Regions from separate parts of the Pseudoalteromonas sp. BSi20311 genome, predicted to be linked through region 3. Evidence: predicted binding sites of a transcription regulator. Region 3 holds the regulator's gene; each other region holds the start of a gene.

Region 1 (2,208 bases), on a different contig from region 3:
AGCCACTTAAATCGAGTGCGAGTTGCGGTTGGCTTTTTAATAACGCTACCAATTGATCAAGCTGCTTGGCAAAATGTGGAGCAATATCGCTAGAGCCTGTTTTAAATTGCACCGTCATCGCCAATAAATTATTAAGCTGCGATTGAGTTAATTGCTCATTTTGTTGCGCCAGTAGTTCAAGTTGCGCCTCTAGGTGACTGTTATGATTAAGTACGTGCTGGTAGTCGTTGGTTTTCTCTGCCATTACAGTTAAAGCTTGCTGCTGCTCAGCAATGGTTTGCTCAGCCACCTTGGCATCGCCAATCAAACCACCAGCAAATGCGCCTACAAACGCGCCGATTGGCCCACCAACAACACCACCAATAATGGCACCGGTGCTCAGGCCAACAATTGTTTCTTTTTTTGCTTCTTTTGATGGGGTATCCGCAGCAAATACTGGCGTACAAAAAGTGCTAACAAGTGTGAGTGCGATTAATGTTTTCTTCATGGTCTATTCCTTACTATTAATAATGGTTGGCAAGCTATTGGTTGGCACTTGCGTTGTATTGGTAATTTCAATAGCTGTATTAAAACACCATGAAGTGGCAATAAAGGGGAGTAAAAATGGCAAACTGCTGAGCAATTGTGGCAAAAAAATGGCAATTGTGTTTTTAACCGTACTTAGCGCAAAAACTTCGCTATAGTGCGCCTAAGTCAATATGAGTAATTAAAAAATGAAAAAAATAGCTATCGTTGAAGATGAAACTGCCATTCGCGAAAACTACATAGAAATGCTAAGCGCTCAAGGCTATCAGGTAAGTGGTTATGAAAACCGCCCTCAAGCAGAAGTAGCTTTTAAAGAAGCACTCCCCGATTTAGCCATTGTTGATATTGGCTTAGGCCATGAAATAGATGGCGGCTTTTTACTGTGCCAAACACTGCGTTCACTTTCTAAAACCTTACCAATTATTTTTTTAACCGCTCGCGACAGCGAAATAGACACCGTATGCGGCCTGCGCATGGGCGCCGATGACTACTTAACCAAAGATATTAGCTTAGCGCATTTAGCCGCGCGTATTGGTGCGCTATTTCGCCGCATGGAAGCATTAGAGCAACCCGCCGATGCCAACGCATTAATAATTCGCGGTCAACTAACACTCGACACGCAACGCATGCAGGTGCTTTGGCAGCAACAGTTGGTTGATTTAACCGTAACTGAGTTTTGGATGCTGCATTCACTCGCCCAACGACCTGGCCACGTTAAAAGCCGTAATGAGTTAATGAGCGATGCTAAAATTTATGTAGACGACAGTACCATTACCTCTCATGTAAAACGCATTCGTAAAAAGTTTATAGCACTCGATAGCCAGTTTGACTGCATTGATACCGTGTATGGCATGGGTTACAGGTGGGAGCAACCCACATGCTGAGATTTGGCCTACGCAGTAAATTTATTTTACTTTCGTGCTTTTTGTTTTTGTTGCCATGGTTAGGCTACGAGTACGTATGGGAAATGGAAAAGTTTTTACGCCAAGGCCAAGAAAAAACGCTAGTAGGTACTACACGCGCACTGGCAACGGCCCTGCACGAACGCCCCGCTTTATTTGACGAACAAACCAACTTTTTAGATCAAGTGGTAAAAGGTCGCGATCTCTATGCTTATAATTTAAAAAGCCCGATTCAGCTCGATGGCAAACTCAACGACTGGGACGCTTATCAATCGCTGTTTTGGCTTTATGACAAACGCTACTTACAAACAGCCAATGATAACCATCAACTAAACAACTTATCATTTAGCCACATGGTAGGTAAGTTTGATAATTACTTATATGCTGTATTTAAAGTCACAGATGACACTGTAATTTACCGTGCTAAAAATAGCCTCAGCATTACCAATAACGATTACATAAAAATTGGCCTAAAAAACCCTGATGGGCAATTTAATACTTATATTATTGCTCCGCGCCAAGATGGCTGGGTCAACGCATTTGATGCCAATAGTAAAATGCCTTTTACTAAAATTCAGGGTTTCTTTAAACAAACTGAAACAGGTTACAACCTTGAGCTGCGCTTTCCTTTGAGTATGCTTGGCAATAAACTAGGATTTGCCATTGCCGATGTTGATAGTAAACAACCAAACCAACCCCCTAGTATTATGTCTACATCGAACTTAAATAACCCGAATGATTTAGGCTCGGTACTGGTGCCCTCCCCTGAGATAAACCGTAT
Region 2 (2,208 bases), on a different contig from region 3:
GGCCACCAATATTATTTTCTTCAAAGGTCGTTTCACTTCTTACCGCAGGTAAATCTGGGTTGTAACGTTTTTGTGTTTCTTCTACCGCACTAAAGTCCATACTTAAATCTACTTGTGCGGTGTAATTACCTAATCCAACCACGGGGATCAAAATACTGTCGATTTTTTCTAGGTATTCTTGCTCACGTTTACGTTCTATATCGTATTCTTTACGCGAGCGTGCAGCTAAAGAGGTTTGCGAGCCTGAATTTAATAAACGACCATTTTGATCGGTCACAGTAACGCGCGAAGGCTCAAGCCCTTGTACCGCTGAAGCTATCATATCAACAACCGAGTCAACTTCTTCGCCATCTAGAGAGCGACCGCGTTTAAGAGTAAGTACAACAGTCGCAGAGGGTTTTTTCTCTCTACGGGCAAATACATTTTCTTTGGGAATAGCTAACAATACTTTGGCGCGAGTAACATTATTTAGCTCTTCTATAGTACGGGCAAGTTGTTGCTCACGGCCATGTTTAAGGCGCTCACGTTCTAAACGTTGGCTTACCCCAAACCCCATGTCTTGCATAATAATGTCGCTACCTGATGTAGGCCCTTGATCTAAACCTTCACGGGTCATCAATAACTTGATATTTTGATATTCAGTTTCATCCACCGAGACCACATTGCCATCAAGTTGGTAGTCAATTTTTTGTGCATCTAAAAAGTCGAGTGTTTCTATTAACTCTTCAGTTTGCATTTTACCTAAAGGGCGCATATCTGGCTGACGAGCCCAAATAATAACGAAAATAGCAATGGCTAAACAAATAGCTAATGCAACAATCAGGGTAATTTGACGTAAAACATCAACACCGCCAAGGGCACTGAAATAGCCTGATTTTTGCTCTTGTTGATCTTCGTTTTCACTTTGCTCCATCATGCCATCAGCAAGTGCCAGATCTGTAGATTGATTAGATTGCGCCACAATAATTCTCCACTACCTAATTAAACAGGCATGTTCATAATTTCTTTATAAGACTCAACAAGCTTATTACGAACCTGTACCGTAGCTTCAAATGCCACAGAAGACTTTTGCGAAGCAATCATAGCCTCGGCAAGTGACACGCTTCTGTCGCCATTCTCTACCGCTTTTACTTTTTGCCCTGCGTCTTGCTGAAGTTCATGCACTGTATTAAGGGCATTACTCAACATGTCACCAAACTGTGCTGTAGAGGTTGATTGCACTTGCGTTGGCAAGTTATTAACTTGATTACTACGTGTGGCTTCTGCAGCCATTGATTGCATTTCTTGAAATAAAGCACTGTTTTGAATTTTCATAATTGTCTCTGATAATGCAGTAAACTCTTAAAGAGAATAAAGCACAAAACATGCCAAAAATTAAAATCAATTAAAACAACGCTTTAAGTAAAATAATTAAGCAGTCAGAGTTTTGACAGCCCTAAATTCAAGTGATTGAACTTAGGGCTTATGGGGGTTATGCTGGGAGGGAAATACCTAAATCACGCATTTGTGCTAATTTGTAGCGTAAAGTACGCGGGCTAATACCTAAGGTTTCGGCGACCTCTTTACGTTTTCCTTGGCAGCGTGCCAAGGTTTCTAAAATAATACGATGTTCTTTATCTTTAAGCTCATCTTTGTAACTACCAGTATCGACGGCTAACAAATCATTTTTTTGCTCATCTGCAGGCGCTGCTTTTTCATCATAATAAGCGTTACTGAGACTACTTTTTACAGGCTCAATGTCAGCTTTAGTTTCTGCCACAAAATGCGTTGGAGCTAGATTTTCGATAAAAATAGCATGCTCATCAATACTATTCCCACTGCGTAAAATTAATGCTCGCTGAATAACGTTATCTAGTTCGCGTACGTTACCGGGCCAGCTATGGCTAAGCAGTTTTTGCTCTGCACTGCTATCTAAATACGCCATTGGCTCTTTGCTTTTACTTAAGTGACGTTCAATCAAATGTTTAGCCAACACTATAATGTCCCCTGGGCGCTCACACAGTGGTCGCCACAGCAGTGGGAAAACATTGAGTCGATAGTATAAATCTTCGCGGAACTGGTTTTCAGCAACCGCTTCTTTTAACTCTCGGTTACTTGTGGCAAGCACACGTACATCCAGTGCAATGGTTTTACGACCACCTAAACGCTCAACTTCACGCTCTTGTAGTACACGTAACAGCTTGGCTTGCAGGCCTAAATCCATTTCGG
Region 3 (2,208 bases):
TAGAGGCAAAAATTTCAGCGCCACTAACATGAACGGTTGCTTCAGCTTTTTGGTTTAGTTTTTCTACATCGAGAATAACATGCACATTCGTTATGTGATCAGTGTGCCTCTGCAGCTTTGCAAATTTACTATTTACGTAGTCTCTAAGCGAGTCAGTAATATCTACATGGCGACCAGTTAAGTTCAGTTGCATAAACATTTTCCTCTTTGTTGTACGCCTTAAATCAAACTTTTTCGTTGATTCGACGGGGGAATAGCTAGAGATTCGCGATATTTTGCAATAGTTCTCCTTGCTACTTTAATTCCTTGCTCTGCCAATATATCTGCAATTTTACTATCACTCAATGGTTTAGCTGAGTTTTCTGCTGCGATTAATTTTTTAATTAATGCGCGAATTGCTGTTGATGAACATTCGCCACCGTTTTCAGTGCTTACATGGCTTGAAAAGAAATATTTAAGCTCAAAAATACCCCGTGGTGTGTGCATGTATTTTTGCGTAGTAACACGTGAAATAGTCGATTCGTGCATTTCTACCATTTCTGCCACATCATTAAGCACCATAGGCTTCATTGCCTCAGGACCATGTTCAAAAAAGGCCTGTTGCTGTTGCACAATACAGTTAGTTACTTTAAGTAGCGTGTCGTTTCTACTTTCTAGACTTTTTATAAACCATTTTGCTTCTTGCAAGTGTGAGCGAATAAACTGGCTATCACCACTTGATTTAACAGTACGTGACATAGCCGCATATTGGCTGTTTACCCTAATTTTAGGCATGCTATCAGGGTTTAGTTCAACCACCCAACGCCCTTTAATTTTTTTAACCGACACATCAGGAATAACATACTCTGACTCTTCTCTGACAATAGTGTCCGCCGGTTTTGGGCTAAGGGTATGAATTAACGTCATGATCTCTTTAAGCTCATCTTCTTTGAGCTTAGTTTTTTTCATTAACGTGCGATAATCACGTGCAGCCAGCAAATCAATATGATCGGTTAAAATCATTTTTGTTTCGTTTAAAAAAGGCGTGTCTTTATCAAACTGATTAAGTTGAATACACAAGCACTCTTGTAAACTACGCGCGGCTATTCCTACCGGATCAAATAATTGAATACGCTTTAATACCGCTTCTATTTCATCAAGTTCAACTTCATCTTCGTCGTCGTTTTCTTGATTAAAGCTTTCTAAAATTTCTTCACAGCTAAGGGTTAAAATACCTGAGTCGTCCACGGCTTCTACTATTGCAATCGCAATGGCTTCATCTGTAGGACTAAATGGCGTCAGTTGCAATTGCCACATTAAATATTCATGCAGCGTTTCAGTTGAAGAGCCTTGATAAATTGATTCATCTTCAGGCATCGGTCCCGATGAAGAGGCAGGTGCTGCGCTCATGTATTCATCCCATGTAACATCCATTGCCATATCATCGCTAATGGTGTCTTTGCTCATGGCTTCGCCGCTGTCTTGCTCATACTCGCTAGGTTTTTCGTCAGCTGAAGTACTTAGCGTTGATTCATCGTTATCGGCTTTTTGTTCGTTTTTACCCGCAGCATCTTCGCTGTAATCTTGTTCTTCAACTTCAAGCAAGGGATTGCTATCGAGCGCTTCTTGAATTTCTTGCTGGAGATCCAATGTACTGAGCTGCAATAAGCGAATTGCTTGTTGCAACTGTGGAGTCATTGTAAGTTGCTGGCCCATGCGCAGCTGTAATGATTGCCTCATTTATCTCTAACAATCCTTTTAAATTACGGTCTGTTGACCTTTACGGATTAAAATTTGTTCAAACTAGGGGCGGTTTAATCGCGGCGCGAGGTTTGTAACCTAGTGGGCTAAGTCAAAACCGAGCAACAAAAAGTAAATCGTCCCTAGGCAGAACCCGAAGGGCAGCGCCTGTTTGGCATTGATGCTGCGTTATCGCCTATTTATGGGGAATACCACATCACATAGGCTCTGCCTTGCCTAAATACCAAACAGACTGCTGCAAATTCAACCTTGAAAGGTCAACAGACCTAAGTATAATTAATCTTAGCAGATGCTTAGTGGAATAACACAAATATTAGAGCTTGAACTGCTCGCCCAAATAAACATCGCGTACTGTTTTATCGTTTAATACGTAATCTGGAGTGCCTGATGCAATTAACTCCCCATGAGAAACTATGTAGGCTTTTTCACAAACATCAAGTGTTTCGCGTACGTTGTGATCTGTGATCA
Region 4 (2,208 bases), on a different contig from region 3:
GAGTGATGATGTTGCTGCTCAAGGAAATATACAAAAAGACCTAGGTGAAAGAATTGTATTTATTGCCGATGATTCGGCCGTGGCACGAAATCAGGTTAAACGAGCGCTAGAGCCTTTAGGTGTTACTACTGAGCTTGCTAAAAATGGTAAAGAAGCTCTAAGAAGACTAAAAGAAATTGCAGAGCTTGATTGCGTTAATGATATTACAGAGCGTGTAGGGTTATTAATTTCTGATGTAGAAATGCCAGAAATGGATGGCTATACACTCACTGCAGAGATTAAAGCCGATCCTAAACTTGCACCACTTCATGTTATTTTACATACATCTTTAAGCGGTGTTTTCAATCAAGCAATGATTGAAAAAGTAGGTGCTGACGATTTTATTGCAAAATTTAACCCAGACGAGCTTGCTACAGCCGTTAATAAGTGGGTTCATTGTGATTAATAAACACAGGTGTTATTGATTTGACTAATAAAGATTTGCAGCAAAAAGAATACGATCAATTTCGCTTATTTTTAGAGCAACAGTGCGGTATTGTTTTAGGTGAAAATAAGCAGTATTTGGTAAAGAGCCGTTTGGCACCATTAATGTCTCGATTTAATGTTGAATCGTTGTCTGAATTGGTAAGTAAAACTCTCGGTGTGCATGAGCGCCAGTTGCGCGCAGCCGTTGTTGATGCCATGACAACCAATGAGACATTGTGGTTTAGAGATCAATATCCGTTTGAGTTACTTAAAACCAGATTATTCCCTGAGTTTAAAACGTTAAATAGGCCATTAAAAATATGGTCTGCGGCGAGCTCATCAGGACAAGAACCCTACTCAATAGCGATGTCGGTTGCTGAGTTTCAATCCAGCAGCCCTGGTGTTTTAAAAATGGGTGCACAAATAATTGGTACAGATATATCAAATACCATGCTTGATATGTGTAAACATGCTGAATATGATGCATTGGCATTGGCTCGCGGACTCTCTGCTGAACGTCGTAAAAAGTTTTTTAAAGACAGCGGCAATGGTATGGCACAAGTGGTTGATTCATTGAAAAAGCAAGTGAGCTTTAGGCATTTAAATTTGCTCGATTCGTACGCTTTAATGGGTAAGTTCGATATTATATTTTGCCGTAATGTTTTAATTTACTTTTCACCTGAGGTGAAAGCCAAAATAATTGCACAATTCTCTCAAGCACTTAACCCTAAGGGGTATTTATTTTTAGGTGCGTCGGAGTCTATGTCTGGTTTAAGTACTGACTTTGATATGGTGCGTTGTAACCCTGGTATCATTTATCAAAAGAAATGACCTTCATTAATATATTATCCCTCCTCTAAACGACGCCTATTGCGTCGTTTTTTGTTTTTATCATCACTATTTTCACTGCTGGCTCATTTATTGCTTTATCGGTACTGAGTCAATTTTTTGGAGGTAGTTATGGCTATCAGTTTTGATAAAGCATTAGGCGTGCATCCGCATGCGATGTTGATCCGTTCGCAAAGAGCAGAAATGCTCGCTACTAATATCGCAAATGCTGATACGCCCGGCTATAAAGCAAAAGATATCGACTTTGCCTCAGCATTAAAAACGGCAAAGTCTAACCAACTAAGCGGCAATAGCATGGTAAGAACCAATGAAAAACACATTGCCGGTGGTACCCGAAGCGTAGGTGGTAATGAATTATTTCGTACGCCAAATCAAACAGATACAGGTGATGGTAACTCGGTTGATATACAGGTGGAACGAAACTTGTATACACAGAATGCTATGGAGTATCAGGCCAGTGTCCAGTTTCTTAATGGTAAGTTTAAAGGCCTGAAAAAAGCCCTCGGTAGTCAAGGAGCCTAATTATGAGTTTATATAATGTGTTTGATATTGCTGGTTCTGGTATGAGTGCACAAAACGTGCGATTAAATACCACCGCAAGTAATATCTCTAATGCCAATACAATTAGCTCTTCACAAAATGAGACGTACCGAGCGCGACAACCTGTATTTGCTGCGGAGCTAACAAAAGCGTCAGCGTCAGCAAGCAACCCACAGGGCTCTGCCGTTGGTGTGAAAGTGTTAGGAGTGGTTGAGAGTGATAAACCACTACAAATTGAATATAACCCAAACCATCCCAGTGCGGATGAAAATGGTTATATTTATAAACCCAACGTGAATGTTGTTGAGGAGATGGCAAATATGATTTCTGCATCTCGCTCTTATCAGACAAATG

Evidence for each region. Region 3 encodes sigma-54, which starts transcription at its own class of promoters, with help from an activator protein. Its sites were predicted from a motif close to GTTGGCACGNNNNTNGNNT; they were not measured.
Region 1: the regulator sigma-54 is predicted to act here: its motif matches at 513-531, upstream of pdsR (proteobacterial dedicated sortase system response regulator).
Region 2: the regulator sigma-54 is predicted to act here: its motif matches at 1,354-1,372, upstream of fliE (flagellar hook-basal body complex protein FliE).
Region 4: the regulator sigma-54 is predicted to act here: its motif matches at 1,374-1,392, upstream of flgB (flagellar basal body rod protein FlgB).

What each region holds. Positions count from the first base shown of each region.
Region 1 is NZ_BADU01000065.1:15,803-18,010, forward strand. Features, by position in the region: gene pdsO (sortase-associated OmpA-like protein PdsO) at 1-487, opposite strand, end outside; gene pdsR (proteobacterial dedicated sortase system response regulator) at 714-1,409, shown strand; gene pdsS (proteobacterial dedicated sortase system histidine kinase) at 1,403-2,208, shown strand, end outside.
Region 2 is NZ_BADU01000083.1:9,139-11,346, reverse strand. Features, by position in the region: gene fliF (flagellar basal-body MS-ring/collar protein FliF) at 1-961, opposite strand, end outside; gene fliE (flagellar hook-basal body complex protein FliE) at 982-1,314, opposite strand; gene P20311_RS09525 (sigma-54 dependent transcriptional regulator) at 1,472-2,208, opposite strand, start outside.
Region 3 is NZ_BADU01000188.1:42,053-44,260, forward strand. Features, by position in the region: gene hpf (ribosome hibernation promoting factor) at 1-193, opposite strand, end outside; gene P20311_RS17995 (RNA polymerase factor sigma-54) at 220-1,719, opposite strand; gene lptB (LPS export ABC transporter ATP-binding protein) at 2,054-2,208, opposite strand, start outside.
Region 4 is NZ_BADU01000100.1:2,173-4,380, forward strand. Features, by position in the region: gene P20311_RS11815 (chemotaxis protein CheV) at 1-445, shown strand, start outside; gene P20311_RS11820 (protein-glutamate O-methyltransferase CheR) at 466-1,296, shown strand; gene flgB (flagellar basal body rod protein FlgB) at 1,426-1,836, shown strand; gene flgC (flagellar basal body rod protein FlgC) at 1,839-2,208, shown strand, end outside.